3 regions of the Mycoplana sp. ABR4_002 genome follow, and region 1 is predicted to be linked to each of the others. Evidence: predicted binding sites of a transcription regulator. Region 1 holds the regulator's gene; each other region holds the start of a gene.
What was found. The regulator LexA, encoded in region 1, represses DNA repair genes until DNA is damaged. The targets are predictions, from matches to a motif close to TGTTCNNNNTGTGTTCNG.
Positions count from the first base shown of each region.

Region 1 (2,264 bases):
GTCGCGCTCATCCAGCAATCGATCGAGCACGCCCCAGGTAAACGCCCCGTGCGCGCCCCCGCCCTGGAGCGCCAGATTCACGGTCCGTGGCAACCGCGATCCGACCGAGGAGGATCCGGTCTGGCCCTCGTCCGTCAGGTCCAGCTTGGCACGTTCGTCCATGAAATTCTTCCACTCGTCGGCGCGACGCCGCGTCCGATAATACGCCCATAGTCGCGCCGACGCATCCGATCAAGGACTACCCCTGGCCCTACCCGGCCATGGGACGATGCGCGCCGGCAAATGGCACGCCGGCCAAGCTGCAGCCAGACAACGACAATTTGCGCCCACCCGCCCTAGGTCCTCCCCTTCTCCGCCCTATATCTTCAAAGGGTCCGCGCACAGCCACGCCGCAAGAGCGTGGCGCTGGCTGTGGTCGAGCGGGACCGCGACCACGTTACCAAGCTCGGGCCGCGTCGGGCCGGCGTGATTAACTGCCAACGAGAGAGGAAGGAAAGCGCATGATCAGGATTTCCATTTTGCTCGTTCTGCTCGGGATTGCCGCGGCGGGCTGCACCCCGACCGAAAAGGGTGCAGGCATTGGTGCCGCGACCGGCGCAATCGTCGGCGGCGCGATCACCAACGACGTTCGCGGAGCGGCGATCGGCGCGGCGATCGGCGGTGTATCCGGGGCGGTGATCGGAAATGTGGCCGGCCAGCCTGGCCAATGCTACTACCGCGACCGTTATGGCCGGCGCTACGTCGCCGCCTGCCCGCGGTAGGCATCCGGCCTCCTCCAAGCGGGCAATCGGCCCGGTCAAGGCGCCGACCTGCGGCGCCTTCGCCGGGCCGGCCTGCGCAAAGAAAACCGCGCTGCGGCAATAACTTCACGCCGTGTTCACGAAATTTTATCCACTTGCGGAACACATTGGGAACAGATAGTGTCCGTTCTGGATTTGTTTCGATTCTGGGTGAAAAGCCAATGCTGACCCGCAAGCAACAGGAACTGCTTCTTTTCATCCACGAGCGGATGAAGGAGACCGGGATCCCGCCGTCCTTCGACGAGATGAAGGACGCCCTCGATCTCGCCTCGAAATCCGGTATCCATCGGCTGATCACGGCACTGGAGGAGCGGGGCTTCATCCGCCGGCTCCCCAATCGCGCCCGAGCGCTCGAGGTGATCAAGCTGCCCGAGGCCTATTCGCCAAGCCCTGCAGGGCGTCGCGGGTTTTCGCCCTCGGTCATCGAGGGCAGCCTCGGCAAGCCGGCCCCTGCCCCGGCCACAACGGCCGCTGCCGGCGTGGAAAGCTCCGTGTCGGTGCCTGTGATGGGTCGCATCGCGGCCGGCGTGCCGATTTCGGCGATCCAGAACAACACCCACGATATCGCCGTGCCGATGGAGATGCTCGGCGCCGGAGAACACTACGCTCTCGAGGTTCGCGGTGATTCGATGATCGAGGCCGGCATCCTCGACGGTGATACCGTCATCATCCGCAACGTCAGCGCGGCCAATCCCGGCGAGATCGTCGTCGCCCTCGTCGACGACGAGGAGGCAACGTTGAAGCGTTACCGCCGCAAGGGCGCCTCGATCGCGCTCGAGGCTGCCAACCCGGCCTATGAGACGCGCATCTTCGGACCCGACCGGGTCAAGATCCAGGGCAAGCTGGTCGGACTCATCCGCCGGTATCAGTGATCGGCGCTGCCGCGGGCGTTTCGAACGTATTCGACCGCCAGTCATACAGCCGGTGGCGGCTCCAGGGACGCCCGAGAGTCGTCACCGCGGTGCGAACATTGTAGCCGATCACGCCTGACGGATCGGTCACCGGTGCGATTTCAAGCGCACCGGTCCGGCGCAGGCTGCGAGCCGTGATCAGCAGGGCCCCCGACCGGCAGGCGCCGGTGCGCAGGTGCTGGGGGGCCACGACGAAGTCGGCGGCGTCACAGGCGCTGCCGAGATGGACCGGATCCTCGAGGGCAATGACGCGCCAGCCCGCCTGCGCAACGCCGGCGCACCATTCCCCCCGACGGCAAACGAATCGCCGCTCTCTGGTCGCAACGGCAAGCGCCGCGCGCAGGTCCGCGTTCGCCGCTGTTGCCGCGCCCCCGCCGGTCATCACTTGCCGGCCAGGGGCAATGGCGTCCCCTATCCGGTCCGGGCGTCCACCCGTTTCGCGCGGACTGTCGTTGTCGCTGCGCCCGTCGCCGGAGCGTTGCGCACCGGAGACCGTTCGCTCCCCCGCCTTCTGCAAGGCCGGCGGGCGGTGGTCGCCGAGGCGAAGCGCGCG
Region 1 covers NZ_JBSWVO010000001.1:2,027,629-2,029,892, forward strand. The annotation lists gene ACXAGF_RS09855 (patatin-like phospholipase family protein) at 1-162, opposite strand, end outside; gene ACXAGF_RS09860 (YMGG-like glycine zipper-containing protein) at 501-761, shown strand; gene lexA (transcriptional repressor LexA) at 962-1,672, shown strand; gene ACXAGF_RS09870 (ComEC/Rec2 family competence protein) at 1,653-2,264, opposite strand, start outside.

Region 2 (2,264 bases), 470 kb from region 1:
CGAGGCCCGCACGAGGATCGCCATGTCGTTGAGGTTGTGCCGCCTGCCGTTGCGATCCGGTCGCTGCAGGCTCTCGATCGTCTCGCCGACGGCGCGGGCCTCCTCCTCGGAGTCCCAGGCCGCATGCACGATCACCTTGCCGTCATCCGGATCGTGCCGGTCGGTGAACAGCGTCTTGCCGAGCCGGCCCTCGTTGTGGGCGATGAGGTGGCCGGCGGCACCCAGTATGTGCGCGGTCGACCGGTAGTTGCGTTCGAGCTTGATGACCCTGGCGCCGGGAAAGTCCTTCTCGAAGCGCAGGATGTTGTCGACCTCCGCCCCGCGCCAGCCGTAGATCGACTGGTCGTCGTCGCCGACGCAGCAGATGTTTATCTGCTGCTTCTCGCTCGCGCTCACGCTGTCGCCGCTGCGCGGCTCGCTCCGCGGGGGGGCGCCATCGGGGCCGACGGCCGCTTGGCCGGGCCGGGCATCGGCCGGAGCTCGCAGACCACTCGATGCCGGCGACCGCTGTGCCAAAAGCCGCAGCCACAGATACTGGGCGGTGTTGGTGTCCTGGTATTCGTCGACCAGGATGTAGCGGAATTTCTGGTGGTAGTCCTTCAGGATGTCCGGGTTGGCACGCAGGATGCGGATCGGGTGCAGCAACAGGTCGCCGAAGTCGCAGGCGTTGAGCGTCTTCAGCCGGTTCTGGTAGGCGGTGTAGAGTTCGCGGCCCTTGCCATTGGCAAAGGCGCGGGCGTCGCCCTCGGGGATCTGCGCCGGGTCGAGCCCCTTGTTCTTCCAGGTGTCGATCATGCCGGCGAACTGCTTGGCCGGCCAGCGCTTGTCGTCGATGCCCTCCGCCTGGATCAGCTGCTTGATCAGGCGCACGACATCGTCGGTGTCGAGAATGGTGAAGTCGGATCGCAGTCCGACCAGTTCGGCGTGGCGCCGCAAGAGCTTGACGCCGATCGAGTGAAACGTGCCGAGCCAGGGCATGCCTTCGACGGTGCCGCCGACGAGCAGGCCGATGCGCTCCTTCATCTCGCGCGCGGCCTTGTTGGTGAAGGTCACCGCGAGGATCTGCGAGGGATAGGCCCGGCCGGTGGCGAGGATATGGGCGATGCGGGTCGTCAGCACCCGCGTCTTGCCGGTGCCGGCGCCGGCGAGCACCAGAACCGGTCCGTCCAGCGTCTCGACCGCCTCGCGCTGCTCGGGATTGAGCCCGGAGAGATAGTCGGGCGTGCGGGCCGCATCGCGGGCCGCCATGGCGCGCGCGGCGATGCCGCCCGCGGGCGCGAGGCCGGGCCTTGGCTCCGGGGCAGGGGGCTTCTTCAGCGTCGGATCCTCGTCGTCGAAGAAGGGAATGTCGTCGTAACCGCTCATCATGCGCCCAATGTAGCGATTCGGGGGCGAAAGGCCAGTTCGTGTTCCTCTTTTATTCCGGTCGCCGGCCACGCAGCGGCGGCCGGCGCGGAGCAACGGCCGCCTGCTACTGGTAGACGACGATGCGGGCGTGGTACGGCACGCGGCGGTAAAGGTCGATCGCGTCCTGGTTCATCAGGCGCACGCAGCCCGACGAGACCGCCTTGCCGATCGAGCGCCATTCCGGGCTGCCGTGCAGGCGGTAGAGCGTGTCCTGGCCGTTCTGGAAAATGTAGAGCGCCCGCGCGCCGAGCGGGTTCTTCAGCCCGGGCTCCATGCCGCCGTTTTCGATGGAGTATTTTGCCAGTTCCGGCTGGCGGGCGACCATCTCGTTCGGCGGCTTCCAGCGCGGCCAGGCCTGACGCCAGTGGATGACGCCTTCACCCTGCCAGGCAAAACCATCGCGGCCGATGCCGACACCGTAGCGCATGGCCGTGCCGCCGGGCTCGACGACGTAGAGGAAGCGCTTCGGCGTGTCGACGACCACCGTGCCCGCCGGTTCGCCGGTCGGGTCGACCACCCGCTGGCGATAGAACCGCGGGTCGATCTCCTGATAGGGCACTGCCGGGATGAGAAAACCGCCGTCCTCGACCGGGCCGTACATCGCCTGCAACTCGGTGTCGCTCGGCGCCAGCACGGGCCGGCGCGGCGCGACCGGAACGGGCGCGGTCCTGGGCATGGAGGTGGAGCAGCTCGCGAGCGCCACGGAAGCCGCGGCGAGGATGAAGGATCTCCGGGTGGTGGTCGGCATGCGTGCGGGTCTTTCGAGGCGGTTGTGCGGAAGATGTACCCCCCGTAGCGAAGGTGTCCGCCCCAGGGCAAGTCCGGGCGGCGATCACATTTTCGTCACGGCGCGGCAT
Region 2 covers NZ_JBSWVO010000001.1:2,498,616-2,500,879, reverse strand. The annotation lists gene ACXAGF_RS12065 (ATP-dependent helicase) at 1-1,368, opposite strand, end outside; gene ACXAGF_RS12060 (L,D-transpeptidase) at 1,472-2,155, opposite strand.
Region 2: a site for LexA is predicted at 1,408-1,425, ahead of ACXAGF_RS12065 (ATP-dependent helicase). Genes of this name have one in related genera too.

Region 3 (2,264 bases), 1.7 Mb from region 1:
TGGCGCAGCGCGTCGAGCGCCTGCGGCGCGAACTCGGGAAACTCGTCGAGGAAGAGGATGCCGTGATGGGCCAGCGACGCCTCGCCCGGGCGGGCGCGCAGGCCGCCGCCGACCAGCGCGGCCATCGTCGCCGAATGGTGCGGCGCGCGGAAGGGGCGGCGGTCCGACAGCCGGCCGCCGGCGAGCTGGCCGGCGATCGAATGGATCATCGACACCTCGAGCAGCTCGGCGGGCTCAAGCGGCGGCAAGATCGACGGCAGCCGGGCGGCCAGCATCGACTTGCCCGAGCCCGGCGGGCCGACGAACAGAAGGTTGTGTCCGCCGGCGGCAGCCACCTCCAGCGCCCGCCTCGCGCTCTCCTGCCCCTTGATGTCGGCAAGGTCGGGCAGGCTTGCAGGCGCGGCCCGGACGGCGGGCTCGGGACGGGTCAGCACCTGCGTGCCACGAAAGTGGTTGGCGAGCGCAATCAGGCTGCGCGGCGCCAGGATGTCGAGACCGGCGCCGGCCCAGGCGGCCTCGGCACCGCTCTCGGCGGGACAGATCAGGCCCTTGCCGAGCGCATTGGCGCCGATGGCCGCGGGCAAGGCGCCGGCGATCGCCGCGATCGTGCCGTCGAGATTGAGTTCGCCGATGACGACATAGCCCTCCAGCGCGTCGGCCGGGATGGCGCCGAGCGCCGCCATCAGCCCGAGCGCGATCGGCAGGTCGAAATGACTGCCCTCCTTGGGCAGATCGGCGGGGGCGAGGTTGACCGTCACGCGCTTGGCCGGCAGCGACAGGCCGGAGGCGTGCAGCGCCGCCTGGACCCGCTCGCGGCTTTCGGCAACGGCCTTGTCGGGCAGGCCGACGATCTGGATGCCGATTTTTCCGGGGGCCACCATCACCTGGACATCGACCGGAACCCCATCGATGCCCTGAAACGCCACCGTGCTCACCCGTGCCACCATGACCGTCCTCCCGTTCAGCCATTCGTTGAAGTTCCCGCCGTTGCAATCTGTCATAGAAATTCGACGCGAACAAGAACATTCGATGAACAGGCTGCGCGCCTGCCGTGCAGCCGAGGGGCATCAGGTTGCCGGCGGTTGCGGAGAAGGGAACAAAACGGGATACCCCCCCGCAGTCATCAACGGCGCGAGAGGAAACTGGGCCTGCCCACGACCCGGGATCGTCGCCGTCGGCATGACGCGGCGACGCCGAGCGGCCGCGGCCGGTCGCCGCCGAACGATTCCGGCACCCTTCGACGCACCGCCCGGGGTGGCCCTTGCCGTCAGCCCCGCTTGGCCTCGATCGCGTCCCAGAGCAGGCTGGCAATGTCGGCACCGCCGAATTTCCGGACCTCGCGGATCCCGGTCGGCGAGGTGACGTTGATCTCGGTCATGTAGTCGCCGATGACGTCGATGCCGACGAGCAAGAAGCCGCGCGCCTTCAGCGCCGGCCCGATGCGGGCGCAGATCTCCAGCTCGCGCCGGGTCAGCTCCGACGGCTCGGCGCGGCCGCCGACATGCATGTTGGAGCGACTGTCGTGCTCGGCCGGGACGCGGTTGATCGCGCCGACCGGTTCGCCGTCGACGAGGATGATGCGCTTGTCGCCCTTGCGCACCTCCGGCAGGTAGGCCTGGGCGATGAACGCCTCGCGGAACATCTGGCCGAACATTTCCAGGAGCGAGGAGAGGTTGCGGTCGTCCCGCGTCGAATGGAACACCCCGGCGCCGCCATTGCCGTAGAGCGGCTTGAGGATGATGTCGCCCATCTCCTCGCGGAAGCGGCGGATCTCGGCCGGGTCGCGGGTGATCAGGGTGGCCGGCATCAGGTCCGCGAACTCGGTGACAAAGATCTTCTCCGGCGAGTTGCGCACCCAGGCCGGGTCGTTGACGACCAGCGTATCCGGGTGGATCCGCTCCAGCAGGTGGGTGGAGGTGATATAGGACATGTCGAAGGGGGGATCCTGGCGCAGCAGAACCACGTCCATCGTCGACAGGTCGACGCGCTCGGGCGCGCCGAGCTCGAAGTGGTCGCCCTTGACGTCGCGCAACCGCATCGGCTCGACGGCGGCATAGACCCTGCCGTCGCGGAAGCTGAGCTTGTCGGGGGTGTAATGGAACAGCTGGTAGCCGCGGCTTTGCGCCTCGAGACTCATGGCGAAGGTGGAATCGCCGCCGATGTTGATGGTGGACACGTGGTCCATCTGGACCGCGACGTTCTTGATCTTTGGCATGGATATCTCCTCACGGGATGCCCGACACATTTAGGCGCGCACCCCGGCA
Region 3 covers NZ_JBSWVO010000001.1:309,950-312,213, reverse strand. The annotation lists gene ACXAGF_RS01520 (YifB family Mg chelatase-like AAA ATPase) at 1-947, opposite strand, end outside; gene gshB (glutathione synthase) at 1,268-2,215, opposite strand.
Region 3: a site for LexA is predicted at 1,019-1,036, ahead of ACXAGF_RS01520 (YifB family Mg chelatase-like AAA ATPase). Genes of this name have one in related genera too.